DNA from 4 places in the Sphingomonas sp. LH128 genome. Region 2 is predicted to be linked to each of the others. Evidence: riboswitches for the same ligand, from Rfam matches in the RefSeq annotation. Region 2 holds a riboswitch; each other region holds the start of a gene.

Evidence for each region. Region 2 has a riboswitch for cobalamin ahead of LH128_RS22125 (TonB-dependent receptor). Riboswitches for the same ligand answer to the same signal wherever they lie in the genome.
Region 1: another riboswitch for cobalamin. It lies ahead of LH128_RS29265 (TonB-dependent receptor); the one in region 2 lies ahead of LH128_RS22125 (TonB-dependent receptor).
Region 3: another riboswitch for cobalamin. It lies ahead of LH128_RS04385 (DUF1852 domain-containing protein); the one in region 2 lies ahead of LH128_RS22125 (TonB-dependent receptor).
Region 4: another riboswitch for cobalamin. It lies ahead of cobW (cobalamin biosynthesis protein CobW); the one in region 2 lies ahead of LH128_RS22125 (TonB-dependent receptor).

The regions. Positions count from the first base shown of each region.
Region 1 covers NZ_ALVC01000502.1:684-4,559, reverse strand. Annotated here, with positions in the region: gene LH128_RS29265 (TonB-dependent receptor) at 1-1,618, opposite strand, end outside; cobalamin riboswitch at 1,790-2,034, opposite strand; gene LH128_RS29260 (cold-shock protein) at 2,425-3,102, shown strand; partial or broken gene LH128_RS29255 (RNA polymerase sigma factor region1.1 domain-containing protein) at 3,462-3,876, shown strand, end outside.
Region 2 covers NZ_ALVC01000307.1:7,601-11,476, forward strand. Annotated here, with positions in the region: gene LH128_RS22125 (TonB-dependent receptor) at 1-1,863, opposite strand, end outside; cobalamin riboswitch at 2,115-2,356, opposite strand; gene LH128_RS22130 (hypothetical protein) at 2,503-2,802, shown strand; gene LH128_RS22135 (sulfotransferase family protein) at 2,914-3,876, shown strand, end outside.
Region 3 covers NZ_ALVC01000044.1:30,683-34,558, forward strand. Annotated here, with positions in the region: gene LH128_RS04380 (methionine synthase) at 1-533, opposite strand, end outside; gene LH128_RS04385 (DUF1852 domain-containing protein) at 560-1,558, opposite strand; cobalamin riboswitch at 1,955-2,177, opposite strand; gene LH128_RS31255 (hypothetical protein) at 2,645-3,106, shown strand; gene LH128_RS04395 (DUF4198 domain-containing protein) at 3,217-3,876, opposite strand, start outside.
Region 4 covers NZ_ALVC01000176.1:24,967-28,842, forward strand. Annotated here, with positions in the region: gene LH128_RS14975 (sensor histidine kinase) at 1-100, shown strand, start outside; gene fahA (fumarylacetoacetase) at 248-1,552, shown strand; cobalamin riboswitch at 1,592-1,833, shown strand; gene cobW (cobalamin biosynthesis protein CobW) at 2,018-3,067, shown strand; gene LH128_RS14990 (PAS-domain containing protein) at 3,194-3,876, shown strand, end outside.

The sequences.
Region 1 (3,876 bases), on a different contig from region 2:
CGACCACCTCGTAGCCATGACGCTTGCTGGCGCCGGTCGGCTCCACCGCGTTGGAATCGCCGACGAAGCGCAGTTCGCTGCCCACGTCGAGCCACCAGTACGTCGCGGTCAGTGAGACGGTGCCCAGTTGCAGGCGCCCGCCCAGTTCCTTGCCGGTGCCGCGCACCAGAACGGGCACGGGCGATTCCACGTTCACCGCACCGCGCACGTCGTTGGAATGGAAGCCGCGGCCCCAGTTGGCATAGACTTCGAACTGCGGGACGATCTCATAGGCTGCCGATACCTTGGGTGAGACGATCGAATCGTGTCCGCTGCCGGTTCCCAGTTCGGTCGCCATGGCGTCGCGCGCGCGAACGGCGTAGTGGTAGTAATCGCCTCGCAGGCCTCCGGTTAGCCTGAGGCCGGGCACCGGCTTCCAGGTCGCTTCGCCAAAGAGCGCGCCGGACAGTTCCTCGACGTGGTATCGACCCAGCGAGGACAAAAAGGCGCGGGTCTCGGTGCGATTCACCCCGACGTTGCCGATGTGATCGTAGCGGTTTTCAGTGCCCATGCTCAGTTGCAGCGTCGAGCCCACAGCCCATTGCTTGCGCGCGGTGATACCCACGACCCAGCGCTTGTCGAACTGGTCGATCTGCGCGCTGGTGCCGTCCGGATCGGCATAAGTTGGGTTCGAATACATGTTCCAGTCGTAGTACTGGGCATAGACATTAGCGCTCCAGTTCGGCTGTCGCACCGCGACGTTGCCGACGAAGCGCGTTGTGCGGCCACGCGCCGAAGGATCGGGGGAGCAGAATTCGTCAGGGCACAGCGCACTGCCGATGATCCGCTCGGGGATCTGCTCGGTCGGCCGCCAAGTGGCGTGGTAGGCGTGGAGCGATGCTTCGACGGTGCCTTCGCCAGCGGACGCGATGTACTTCGCAAAGCCGGAGTAATGCCGCAGATGCTCGGCCTCCTGCCAGGGACCATCATAGCGCTTGGCCTGCCCCACCAGCGTGAGACTGCCACCCGCCACATCCTTGATGGTGCCACCGGCGGCCAGCCGCCCCGACTTGTACGATCCCCCCTCTACCGAGATCCACGGGCGGTCGAACCCATCGATGGTCGTCATGTAGGCCGCGCCGGCCAGTGCGAAGTCGCCGCCATCTGCGCGGTACGGCCCCTTGCGGAAATCTTCGCGGGCGACGATCTCGGGGATCAGGCCGTTGAGATCGAGATAGCCTTGGCCATGCCCGTGGCTGCGCAGGTTCATCTGCACGCCATCTATATAAGTCGTGAAGTCGGTGCCGTGATCGAGGTTGAAGCCGCGCAGGAAGTACTGGTTGGCCTTGCCGCTGCCCGAATGCTGCGCCGCTACCATGCCGGGCACCGCCTCAAGCAGTTCGGCGACCCGCAGAAGCGGACGGACCAGCAGGTCGGAACCGCCGACGCTGCCCTCGCTGGCGGCATGGGCGGTGCCGATCTTGGCCTCGCCGCGTCCGAACACCACGATTTCGCCGGAACCGCCATCCGCGCCGCCGGCGGGTGCCTCTTCGGCGCAGGCGGGCATCGTCGCCAGCGCCATTGCGGTACCTGCCACGATGCGCACCAGCGCAGCGCTTTTCATCAAATTCATCATCATTCCCCCCGACGCCTGCGACTGGGTGGGAGGCTTGCCGCCATCAAGACGGTCGACGCGCGCCGGCGGTCGGACGCCGCGGGCGACCGTCTGCGCGAACCGATGCGGCCTCCACCGCTGGTTCGTCGCTCGAACGGAATGATTCCGGGCCTTGGCCACCCCCTGGACCACGGCATGAGCGACCAGACGCAGGCAGGTCTCCTGGCTCACGGGTCAATGCGACGATGCAAGGCCTTCCCAGGCCTCGCATGTTGCAGCGTCCGGCCCAGTGACTGGCGGCAGGAACCTTTGTCCCACCGCACATATGCATCGCGCTCACCGCTTACAGTTGCAGGGACAGCCTCGGATTCGAAGGGCATGCCTTCTCACCGTGTTCCCTTTTAAGCCTCTTTCGAGGCACCAGCGCGATCTTGTCTGCACCAATGAAGGGCAGATATGGCGCGCTATCTCAAACGGTTTCACGGCACAAGCCTGTCTGTATGGCGTCCAGGTACGGCCTGTATCCTGAACTCCCGACTAGCGATGCCAGGGCTGACGGGCCGCTCCGGGGAGCAAAATTTGCTTCCGAGCGCCTGGCAAGGGTCGGCGACGGCCGGATCGATTGTCGAATTGCGTGAAATTTCGGTCATCGCTGTGCTAAAGTCGCCTCCGTGCCATGCATCGCAGCCGATCGCAGAACTCTGGTCGCCAAGACGTCGTTGCGCTGCTATCGCCTTTCATCCTGCACCCTGAAACGGGTTCTGCGGCCTTGCGTGCTACGTTCACTCGCGAGGATAGGTTTCTCGGACTTAGCTTAAGGTACTTAAAAGATGACATTCGACAGGGGAAATCGCGGCCAAGGTCGCGACCGGTTCGGCGGCGGCGATGATCGTTGGGGCGGCGGCAACGATCGCTTTGGCGGTGGTGACCGCTTCGGTGGCGGCCAGCGTGGCGGCTTCGGCGGATCGCGAGGCGGCGGTTTTGGCGGTGGCGGTGGCGGTTCGCGCGGCGGCCCGGGCCAGGTTGTCGGTCAGGGCCGTGGGACGGTCAAGTTCTTCAACCCCGACAAGGGTTTCGGCTTCATCCAGCTTGAAGGCGGCGGCGACGATGCATTCGTGCACATCAGCGCCGTGCAGTCCGCCGGCCTCGAAACGCTGGCGGAAGGTCAGCAGCTGGAATTCCAGCTGGTCGAGCGAGGCGGCAAGATTTCCGCTTCCGAACTGACCATCGTGGGAGAGGTCATCGTTGCCGAACGTCGCGAGCGAAGTGCCGCACCTGTTCAGAATCAGTCCACTGGCGAGAAGGCCACCGGCACCGTCAAGTTCTTCAATAGCATGAAGGGCTTCGGCTTCATCGTCCGCGATGACGGCCAGCCCGATGCGTTCGTGCATATCAGCGCCGTCGAGCGCTCCGGTCTGCATGGCCTTTCGGAAGGCGATCAACTCGAATTCGAAATCGAGATCGATCGCCGGGGCAAGGCGTCGGCCGTGAATCTGGTCCAGCGCTGACTGATCTGGCCATGGCTGCCGCAGGAGGTCATGGCCTCATCTCGGGCTTTCCTCGATCGCATCGCGATCGGCGACGGACATCGAGCGGCTTATGTCGAAGGCCTTGATCAAAGCTGCCTTCGACAGGCCGACTGCGGGACGAGGGACGTGTTTCCTTGATTCGAACGTGCAGCATGCGGGCGGACCAGCTTCCTCCTGGAACCGATGTCCGGCCGCATTGCTTGAACCTTAGACCTGAAGTGGTTCATCCCTGCCTGTAGGCCGCCCTTCACCGGCATCATCAGGCTGATGATCTGAGAACCTAGCCTTGTCCTGGCGTCACCATCGTCATGAAAAGGCCAATAACGACAACGGATTGCATGACTAACGACGATCGCAGCGGCGACAACGACTCTCCTCTTCTCGACCTGGACAAGGGTTCGGTCCAGCGGTTCATCGCGCGCGCCAAAAGCCAGGGCGTCATCACGGTCAAGGAGTTGAATGCCGCGCTGCCGCAGGACCAGATGACCACCGATCAGATTGAGGACATCATGGCCGCGATCTCGGAAATGGGCGTCAAGATCGTCGAGAACGACGATGATGACGATGAGGACGGTGAGCAGGAAGACGGCGTGGAAGCCGTCGATGGCGGCGATGACGATTCCGGTTCGGATACCGGGTTCGACGAAGGCAATTCCCGGCGCCGCCCCGGCGAGACCCGCAAGGCGGACACGCTCGCCCGTTCCGACGACCCGGTGCGCATGTACCTGCAGGAGATGGGCGCCGCCGAGATGC
Region 2 (3,876 bases):
CAGGCCCGCGTCCAGATGCAGCGGCTGCACCGGCCGCCATGACAGCCACAGGTTGGCCGCCTTTTCCGCGACGCCGATGGGCATGTTGCCGTCCCGGCTGACCAGCGCGGTGCCGACCAGTTCGTCGAAGTCGTCGTACCGCGCGTTCAGGATCGTGCCGTTGGCGAGCACGCTGAAGTCCTTCGTCACCGCCAGTCCGAACGAGGCCTCGACGCCGTAGGAAGATTGCTGTCCGACCTGCACCGACACCGTGGGATCGTTGGCGGATCGGGTCAGGATCTTCTTCTTGACGATGCGATAGCCTGACAGCGTGAACTCGCCGCGTCCGTCCAGGAAAGTCGCTTTGACCCCGGCCTCCCACTGGCGCCCGGTGGAAACGTCAAAGCTGGTCTGCGCCAGTGTCGCCGTGAGGAACGCCGTCACCGGGTCCGCCGCCGCCGAATACTGCGCATAGAGCGAGATCGTGTCGCTGGGGTTGTAGACCAGCCCCGTGCGCCAGCTGGTGCTCGGGTAGCGGGCGGTGTAGTCCGCCGCCGGATCGAGGGCATCGTGCCGCTCGGTCTTCGGGCGATCGTAGCGCAGCCCCGTCACCAGCGAGAGCCGGTCGGACAGCGAGAGCCGGCTTTCGCCGAACAGCGCCCATTGCTGCACATCGGTCTTGTACTTGTAGCGGGTGCCGAATGTGCCGTCGAGGAACGTGCCCGGCGTATAGTCGTAAGGATCGACGAGGTCGAAGCGGCTGTTGGGCGAACTGTCGGTGCGCAGCAGCGAGCCGGTGTTGTACTCGCCGCCCAGGCTCAGGCGGTGGTCCATGCCCAGCAGCGTATGATCGAACACCGCGTTGAAGCGGTCGCCCCACTGCTTCGTCTTGTAGACAATCTCCAGATAGCTCGAGCGGCGGATCTGGTCGCCGGACCAGGCATAGCCCTCGGCATTGCGCCAGTGCTTGAAGCCGGTGAGGTAGTAGGCGACGTTGGTGATCGTCACCCCCTCGGCCGGTGTCCATTCGGCCTTGGCCTGGGTCCAGGCATCGTCGAAACGCAGCGAGCGGTCGGCGATGTTGTAGTTCTTCTTGCGGATGTCCCGCACCAGCTTGCCGTCTCGCAGCGGAGTGCCGTACCAGATCGTCGGGTCGAGGTCGGCGCGGTCGTGCGTCAGCGTCAGCACGAGGTCGTCGCGCGCCTGCCAGCGCAGCGCCGCCGAAAGCGCAAGACTGCGCGATTGCCCGCGCTCCATCCACCCGTCCGAACGGTTGTAGCTGAGATCGACGCGGTACGAGAGCCTGTCTCCGATCGGCCCGCCGATCCCGCCCGCCGCCGCATAAGTATCGAATGAACCGCCGCTGAGACGGACCTCGCCTTCGAACTGCTCGGTATTGGGCTTCTTGCGCACGACGTTGATCGCGCCGCCGATGCCGCCCTCTCCATAGAGGACCGACGCCGCACCGCGCAGGACCTCGATCCGCTCGGCCATCCACGGGTCGGCGGGGAAGGTCTGCGTGGTCGTCGTGTAGACGCGCATCCCGTCGTAGAGCTGCATCACCGAGGTGTAGCCGGTGAACCCGCGCGAACTCAGCGAGTAACCGAAGGCCGAGCTGTTGTTGATGAGCCCCGGTGCGCGCGCGGCTGCGGCAACCACGGTGCGGTCGCCCAGGCTGCGGATCATCTCCCTGGTGATGACGTCGACGCTGGCCGGCGTCTGCATCGGCGTGAGGCCGAGGCGGCTGGAGGCGTCGGCCTGCTGGCCGAGTTGCAGGACACCCGCCTTGCGCGCGGTGACGACGATGTTGCCCGCATCCGTGTTATTGGCATTCTCCGGCGCCGTCTCGGCGGCTTCCTGCGCCTCAGCCGAAGTCGCGGACATGCCAAGCATGCAGAATGACGCGCCCGAAGCAATCAGGCCGGAAAGAAGCGATCTCGTATTCATGTTGTAACCCCCGTTGCGTTTCCCAGTCGAACGGACAGGTTCCCGCGAGAGGGGTGTCCCCCCGCACGGGTGCAGCGGCGGAATCCGGGCGCGAACGAGCGACCGGCGAAACCCACCGTTGCGGCCTGGCCGCAAGTTCGTCGCTCAGACGGAGTACACCGTGCCGCGGCCATCCCCTGGACCAAGGCAAGAGCGACCGGACGCTGGCAGGTCTCCTGGCTTACGGGTCGTCACGCGATGCACGGCCTTCCCAGGCCTCGCAGGAGTTAGCGTCCGGCCCAGTGGCTGCGGCAGGGCACATTGGCCTGCCGCGATATGCATCGCGCTCACCGCTTACAGTTGCAGGGACAGCCTCGGCTTCGAGGGGTAGCCCCTCTCACCGCGTTCCCTTTTAAGCCCCTTTCGGAAGGCACCAACGCGATCGTGTCCCCCTTTTCGGAGGGACGGGCGGGGGATTATTCGCTGCGCGCACGATTTGCAAGCCGTTCGCGTGGGGCCTTCCGAAAGCCCGTCCTGCGAGTTTTCGGTTGCAACCTTGCTTTTCATTTTGGGCAACCCGTGCAATTTGCGGTGCCGATGACTGATCCACGACTCACCCTGATGGAAGCCATAGCCACGCGAAAGTTCGTGACGGCGCGTTACAACGGCAACACGATCACGCTTGCCCCGCACATGCTGTTCGAAAGGCACGGCGATCTTGTCGTCAGTGCCATGAACCCCGCGAAGGCACGCCGCAGCGACGAGGAGCCGGGTCTCGGCCAGTTCAAGCTGGCGGGCCTCTCGTCGATGGAACTGCTGAACGAGCACTTCGAGCCTCTGCCCTCCTACGACGGTACGCCCCCGCGCAGCGACGATTCCCTGATCCTTTCGGTCTGATCGCCCGATATCGCCAAGGTGATCGGCGGGTAGCTTCTAAAGTGTGCCCCATGTCTTCATGATCCCCTCCGAACGCCGCGCGATGACGCGGCACGGGATGAGGGAGAAGACATGCAGGCGCAGGACATCGTCGCAGCGGCAAGCGAACGGACCGGATTGAGCGACTTCGGCGATCCCGCGATCCTCGAAGGGCTTGGCGTGTTGCTGAAGTCCTACGAGGACGAAGCCAGATTCACCGAAGCGGGCATGGCGCGATCGGTCGATGCACTGGTGGCCGCGATGGCGAACCGGATGCGCGTGGAGGACTGGCTGGCGCGCCACCCCGAACTTCTGGAGCGCCCGGTCGAGAAGCCGCTGTTTGTCTTCGGCCTTCCGCGTACCGGCACCACGCTGGCGATCAACCTGCTGGAAGCCGACCCGGCGCGCCGCGCGTTCCTGCGCTGGGAAGCGTTCGATTCGGTGCCGCCGCCGCTGGTGCAGGAACTTCACGCCGGTCCCCGTCACGATGCCTGCCAGACGCGAACGCTGCAGGGGCTGAAGTACGCGCCGCAGATCGCCGCGATCCATTACGAGGAGGCCGACAGCCCGACCGAGTGCCAGTTCGCCATGGCGCCGTCGTTCTGCGCGCAGCTCTACGATTCCCAGGCGGACATTCCGGGCTACCACCGCTGGTTCCTGGACGAGGCCGACTACGCGCCCGCCTTCCGCTACGAAAAGCGGCTGCTGCAGCTGCTTCAGGCCAATGCCCCGGGGCGCTGGACGCTCAAGAACCCCTGGCACCCGTTGTTCCTCGATGCCCTGACGGCCGAGTTTCCTGACGCGCAACTGGTCATGACGCACCGCGATCCGGTCGAAGTGCTGGGCTCGGCCTGCAGCCTCGTCAAGGAAGTGCGGCGGATGTACAGCGATCAGGTCGATCTTCGGGCCATCGGAGAGAATCTGTTGGAGACGTTCGACCTGATGATCGCGCGGTCGAACGCCTTTCGTGCGAAGCACGGGCACGATGCGATCTTCGACGTGCAGTATCGCGATCTGGTGCGCGACCCGCTCGCCACGGCGCAGGGCATCTACGAA
Region 3 (3,876 bases), on a different contig from region 2:
TCGAACTGGATAATGTCGATGCCTGCCGCCTCCAGTTCCCTGGCCTCCTGGTTGAGGATCGTGGCGAATTCCCAGGCCAGCTTTTCCCGGCTGCGGTAATGGGCATCGTAGAGCGTATCGATCATCGTCATCGGGCCGGGCAGCGTCCATTTGATGGGCTGATCGGTCTGCGTGCGCAGATACCGGGCATCATCGACGAAGACCGGCTGCGGGCGGGCGACCGCGCCGACGACCGTAGGCACGCTCGCATCGTAGCGATTGCGGATCCTGACCGTCTCACGCTTCTCGAAATCGACGCCGCTCAGGTGCTCGATGAATGTCGTAACGAAGTGCTGGCGGGTCTGTTCGCCATCGCCGACGATGTCGATCCCGGCCTGCCGCTGATCGTCCACGGCCAGGCGCAGCGCATCGTGCTTGCCGGCGACCAGTTCCTCGCCTTCCAGCTTCCAGGGCGACCAGAGTTTCTCGGGCTCGGCCAGCCAAGAGGGCTTGGGCAGACTGCCAGCGGTCAAAGTGGGCAACAGTGTTTTCATGTTGGATGACCTTGTGTGCTGTCTTGTCAAAGGATGTGGCTGGCGGCGTAGCCGGCGGACCAGCGGTCCAGATCGGCCTGGTACGGCCGGATGAAGTGCTCTTGCGCAAACCGGCCCTGCTCGATGGCGAGGCGGCTGCGCTCTTCGCGGTCGTAGACGATCCGGGTGGACGAGAAGTCCTGATGGTTCAGGCTGGGCCGGAAGCATTTCCCCGCAGCCGAATTGGCGTTGTAGATTTCGGGCCGGTAGATCCTCTGGAACGATTCCATCGTGCTGATCGTGCCGATCAGTTCGAGGCTGGTGTAATCGCTTGCCAGATCGCCGGTGAAATAGAACGCCATCGGCGCGACACTGCCCCGAGGCATGAAGTAGCGCGCCTGCAGGCCCATCTTCGCGAAGTATTCGTCGGTGGAGGAGAACGCGCTCTGCCGGTACTCGATCCCCAGGATCGGGTGGCGGTTTTCCGTGCGATGGTAGGTCTGGCTGCTCGAGACACTCAGGCAGATGACCGGAGGCTTCGCGAAATTGTCCCGGTATGTAGGCGAGGCCAGGAAGTGCCGGAACAGGTTGCCGTGCAGATCGCCGAAGCCCTCCGGCGTCGCGAACGTAGACCGTCCCTTGTTATGCTCGGCCAGCAGCACGCTGAAGTCGTAATCGCGCACGTAGGACGAGAAATTGTTCCCGGCGATCCCGGCGATGCACGTATCGGTCTTTCGGTCGATGATGCTCGGCTTCAGGATCTCGATCATCGGGAAGGCATCGCCGCCATCGCCCGCAGCAACATGCATCTCGACCGAGACGATATCGAGCTCGACCCGGTAGCGGTCACCCTCGGGATTGTCCCAATCCGCCAGATCGTTGCAGCGGTTGTCGATCATCCTGAGGGCAGCCTGCAGGTTTTCCTGGCGGTGCTCGCCTCTGGCCAGATTGGCGAAGTTCGTCGTGATCCGCGTGTTGTCGGAGGGGCGATAATTCTCGTCGAAGCGAATGCTGCTGATGGAGAATGTGAGATCGTCGTCTGTCATGGCCGGTTGTCCTGAAGATCGCCTGATCGTGGGCGCCAGCGGCGCGCCGGAAGCGATACGGGTGAGGCGAGGGCGTGGGAATGTCGGGTTGGCGTGTGTTGCGGGCATGCACGGTGTCCTGCGGTCCGGCGCGAACGCCGTCCGTCGTTGTGGTTCGGGAATGGGTCTGGATTTGCGGCGCGCCGCGTCAGGCGGGGCTCAGCCCGATGACACGGCGCGCGGGCGCATTCGTCGATTTGCGAAGGGGCGGGACAGGATTGCAAACATCGACCGATCACCTGCTTTGGCCGGGCGGAAGGATCGAAGGAAGAACGCGCAAAGTAGGAGCGGCCCACACGGCGGATAGACTGCGGGCCACGCTTCAAGCGCGATCCACCGGAGGAACCCCCGTCCGAGGAACGTTATGGCGCCGAAGGCAGGTCTCCTGGCTTGCGGGTCATTGCGGCGGTTCCGGCCTTCCCGAGCCTTGTGCAAGGCTCAGTGACACGAAATGGAACCGCCACTCGCCACTTACAGTTGCGGGGGCAGCGCCGGACTCTGCCCCGAAGGGCACCACCGGCTTCCCGTCTTAGCCCCGCCGTCATGCCTGAAGCGGGGAACCTCGACACGCTCTCTCAACACCATCGCCAGCCAACTGTCAACCATCATATAAAGATATCTTTATATGATGGTTTCGATGTGAGGCTATTCCGTCAGCGACGCAGTCCGCGCTCGTACTTGGCCGAGGAGCGGTACACGTGAGGAAAGGCTGGAAAGCTCCTCGAGAACCTGCAAAACTATGATGGTTTCTTGATCTGAACATCGCGGTCGCCGCTGCGGCATTGCTGATTGGCAAGATCTGGAAATGCTCAAGCAGGTTCGCCGTCACAGCGGTGATCCTCAAGTCCATGGAGCAGACGTGACCGGGGACGCCGTGCAGGTGACCGGGCATCAGGCCGCCGCTCAACGACGTGCGGGTCTTCTCCGTCAAGGGTTCGTTCGACTGCCATGTCTGCCGCAATGCAACTGTCCCCCCATGGCGGTTACTGTGGGTACGCGCCTGCACACTCTCGTCTCGCCCGCATATCTGCAGAACTGCGCTGGCGCGTGGACGGCGATGGATGGCGACTGTCCTTCGGGCGATGTTTTGAGGATCATGTTGCCTTGGGTTTGCGAAGGGGGCAGGCGAAGCGTTTCGTACGTGCCGCGTTCTGGCCGCGTGCGCGGATCGAGTGGCGTGCGCTGAACGAGGCGTTCGTCATCTTGGCGCCTGACTGCGGACCCGATTCAGTCGATCTGGCTGATCTGATGGGCCGTCTGGTCGAACTGGCCAAACGACCGCTTACGCCTAAGGAACTTCTTGCGGTGCTGCCGCTCACCAACAAGGAACGCGTGCGCTGGACCAAGGACGGTCGTCTTACCCCCAGTGGATCCGTGAGTATCCGTAAGGGGCAGATCGTATCGGTGCCGACCTATTCGGTATCGCAGGTTGAGCGCCTGCTGGGCGCTCCTCAGGTCATTTGCGACTGGCGCGAAGAAGATGCGCGTCTGGGCAAGGATGGCCACTGACGCCAGCGTCTCGCAATGCCACATTCTCCATGCTCACTGGTTGTCGCCGGTAAGCACGCAAACGAGATCCAACCGCCCGACCATGACGGTCGAGCGGCCGGACGCAAGTATCATTCCGGCTTGTGTTCCAGCGTGAAGCTGAGCGTCGCCGTGAGTTCGACATTGCGGTACTTGGTCGGGTTGTCGCTAGGTCCGTTATAGACGGCATGAATGACATTGAGGCCTTGGTTACGCACGACGAGCGTTACGGTGCCGTCGGTGCCGGTCACGACCTCCTTCGCGTCCGGGTCATTCACGAAGTCAGCGATGAGATGGGCCCCGGCCACCGGCTGCCCCTGGAAGAGAACCTTGTACTTCAGCTTCTGCCCCAGCAGCTTCGGGATCGGGCCTACCGGCACGATCTGAAGCGTCTGGCCGGGCAACGCCGGTATGCTGCCCATCAGTTTGCCCTGGATCCGCACTGCATACTTGATGTTGTTGGTCGAGATTTCGGCGCCGGGCATCTCGTCGAGGCCCTTCTTTTCGTACTCGCCGCCCTTCATGCGCGACCACACGCCGTTCTGCAGAACGGCGGTGACGAAGGCGGGTTTGACTTCGGTTTCGACGAGCATGGCGAGGCCCGAGACCCGGTGCGACGCCTTGATCGACGTGCCCTCGGCATCAAAGGCGGCGACCGTGTCGATCAGCGGCTCGCGCTTTACCATGTCCATGTCGTCGGCGCCTTCGCCATAGACGAGCACGATCTGCTTCGAGCGTTCGGTCAGGTAGAT
Region 4 (3,876 bases), on a different contig from region 2:
CCGGCTGATGGCGCGCTTCGACGGCCAGCTCTCCTTCGCCGCCGCGCCCGAAGGCGGCCTGATCGCGCGCCTGGACGTGCCCCAGCCGCCGATGGGTTGACGAAGATCGTCGTCCCGGACTTGATCCGGGACCGCTGGCGGTCTTTAGATGCGACCTTGCTGGTCTGCGCTCATCGAAAGGTGGACTGTTCAAGGCCAGCGGTCCCGGATCAAGTCCGGGACGACGAGAGAATATGGAGAGCGACCTGTGAACTGGTGGACCATCGACGAAACCCATGACCCTGCGCGCAAAAGCTGGGTCGAAAGCGCCGACGGCCACCGCGATTTCCCGGTCCAGAACCTGGCCTTCGGTGTGTTCTCGATGGCTGAAACGCCGGGAACTCGGATCGGCGTGGCAATCGGCGACCGGATCCTCGACCTCGGCGCGCTGGCGGCGGCACGACTCATCCCGCTGAACCTCACAGAAATCTGCAGCGACGCCAGCATGGCCCGCCTGCTGGCCATTCCCGCGCAAGACCGCCGCGCCCTGCGCCATGCCCTCTCCGACCTGCTCTGCGACGAAGCCAGGCGGCCGGTCATCGAGCCCATGCTGCACCCGGTCGAAGCCTGCATGCTGCACCTGCCCACGCGCATCGGCGACTACACCGACTTCTATGTCGGTATCCATCACGCCAACAACATCGGCCGCCAGTTCCGCCCGGACAACCCGCTGCTGCCCAACTACAAGCACGTGCCGATCGGCTATCACGGCCGCGCGTCCTCGATCCGTCCCTCGGGCGTACCGGTCGTGCGACCCACCGGCCAGCGCAAGCCGCCCGAGGCCGATGCGCCGATCTTCGCGCCGACTGCAAGGCTCGACTACGAACTGGAGATGGGCGTCTGGATCGGCAGCGGCAACGACCTCGGCGAGCCCGTGCCGATCACCGATGCTGCGCAGCATATCGCCGGTTTTTGCCTGCTCAACGACTGGTCCGCGCGCGATGTGCAGGGGTGGGAATACCAGCCGCTCGGCCCGTTCCTGTCGAAGAACTTCCACTCGACGATTTCGCCATGGGTCGTCACGCCCGAAGCCCTCGCGCCCTTCCGCGCGGCCCAGCCGCCCCGACCGGAAGGCGACCCGCAGCCCCTGCCCTATCTGTCTGACGCGGATGATCAGGCCCACGGCGCGCTGGGCGTCATGCTGCAGGTCCACCTGACCACGCAGGCCATGCGCAAGGCCGGGCTTCCGCCCCATCGCCTCAGCCACGGCCCGGCGACCAACATGTACTGGACGGTGAACCAGATGGTCGCGCACCATGCATCCAACGGCTGCAACCTGACGCCCGGCGACCTGCTCGGCACCGGCACGATTTCCGCTCCCGAGCGAGAGGGTTTCGGCAGCCTCATGGAATTGTCGCAGGGCGGCAAGTCGCCCCTCACCTTGGCCAGTGGCGAGACCCGCACGTTCCTGGAGGACGGCGACGAAATCTCCATCACCGCCACCGCCGCCGCTGACGGCTTCGTTTCCATCGGTTTCGGAGAATGCCGCGCCCGCATCCTTCCGGCACGCTGAAACCAACACTTGCGCCCACCCCTGCCTCCCGGTATCCGCCGGGAACAAGATCGCGCCGGTGCCCCGCAAGGGGCTTAAAAGGGAAGGCGGTGGGAACGGTTCGCCGTTCGAATCCGCAGCTGTCCCTGCAACTGTAAGCGGCGAGCGCGATGCACATCGCCTGTCCCCAGCGGGACGGGCAGCCACTGAGGCCGGACGCTGCGACATGCGAGGCTTCGGGAAGGCCGTGCATCAAGCTGTGACCCGCGAGCCAGGAGACCTGCCGGCGTCTGGTCGCTCTTGCCTTGGTCCAGGGGATGGCCGCGGCACGGTTCACCGTCTGAGCGACGACACGCATGCGGCCCGGGGCCGCGGCGGAGCAGGTCGCCGGGCGTCTTCGCGCCTGTCCGTCGCCCCTGCCCCGCGCCGGCGCGAAAGCGCCGGTACGCCCCGCCGCGAGAAGTCGCCGGCGCGGGAGTGAGACCCTTGAGCAAAGTACCCACCACCGTCATCACCGGCTTCCTCGGCGCGGGCAAGACCACGCTGATCCGCCACCTTTTGCAGAACGCCAAGGGCCGCCGCCTCGCCCTCGTCATCAACGAGTTCGGCGACGTCGGCGTCGACAGCGAACTGGTCAAGGGCTGCAATGACGAGGCCTGCCCCGAGGACGATATCCTTGAACTCGCCAACGGCTGTATCTGCTGCACCGTGGCCGACGACTTCCTGCCGACGATGCAGAAGCTGCTCGACCGCGAGACCCCGCCCGACCACATCATCATCGAGACGTCGGGCCTCGCGCTGCCCAAGCCACTGGTCAAGGCCTTCCAGTGGCCGGACATCCGCACCCGCGCGACAGTGGACGGCGTGATCGCCCTGATCGACGCCGATGCCGTCGCCGCCGGTCGCTTCGCTACGGACGAAGAGGCACTTGCCGCCGCCCGCGCCGCCGATCCCAACCTCGACCACGACAGCCCGCTCGAGGAACTGTTCGAGGAACAGTTGGGCTGCGCCGACATGGTGGTGCTCAACAAGACCGACCTCGTCGATGCGGCCGTGCTGGCCGAAGTCGAGAAGACCGTCGCCGCCGAGACGCGCCCCGGCGTCAAGATCGTGCGCGCGGACCACGGCGCGGTCGACATCGCCGCGCTGCTCGGCATCGTCGCGGCGGCCGAGGACGACCTCGACAGCCGCAAGTCGCATATCGACGGCCTCGACGACGATCACGACCATGACGACTTCGACACCTTCATCCTGAACGGCGGCGAAGTGGCCGATATCGACGCGCTGCTGGTAGGCCTGAAGGAACAGATCGCCGCGCACGACGTGCTGCGCGTGAAGGGCATGGTCGCGCTGGCGGGCAAGCCCAGCCGCCTCGTCCTGCAGGGCGTCGGCCCGCGCATCCAGCACTTCTTCGACCGCGCCTGGAAGGCCGAAGAGCCCCGCCGCACGCAGTTGGTGGTGATCGGCCAGAAGGGGCTGGACCGCGCGGCCATCGAAGCCGCGCTGGCGGGTGTGCTAGGTTCGGTCCCGGCGTAAGCACAACCATGTACCCCAACCTTCGTCATTGCGAGCGTAGCGCGGCAATCCAGAGCCGCGCAAACCGCCCTGGATTGCTTCGCTGCGCTCGCAATGGCGAAGGGGGTGTGAGGTCGGGAGACGATCATGGCCCTGACTGACCCCGAAACCCGCGACACCGAAACCGCCCGCCTGCGCGCCCGCATCGCGCAGCTGGAGAAGATCAACGCCGCGCTGATGGACCGCGTGGAGCGCTCCACCGACATGCAGGGCGGGGCGTTCTCGATGTTCGAGACGGCGATCTCGCTCGACGCCATGGTGCGCGACCGCACCGGCGCGCTGGAGGTGGCGCTGGAGCGGCTCAACACGGTCAATGCGCAGCTCGCCGCCGCTCATGGCGATGCCACCGCCGCCCGCGTGATGCTGCGCGATGCCATTGAATCGCTGTCGGACGGCTTCGCGCTGTTCGATGCGGAAGACCGTATGGTCCTGTGCAACCGCGCTTACCTGAAGATCTTTCCCAATTTCGAAGGCGTGCAGGGCGATGCGCCCGAATTCGCCGAACTCGCCAGCCGCCTCGCGCAGACCGGCGCCACCATGGGCTCGCGCATGGCACCCGAGCGCTGGCTCAAGGACCGCATGGCGCAGCATCAGCGGGCGCAGGGCGCGCACGTGCAGGCGCTGGCCGACGGCCGCTGGATCCAGATCAACGAGCTGCGCACGACCGAAGGCGGCACCGTCGGCATCTATACCGACATCACCACCGTCAAGGCCGAGGATGCCCGCCAGCGTGCCCGCGAACTGGCCGAACGCAACCTGGCGCTGCAGGC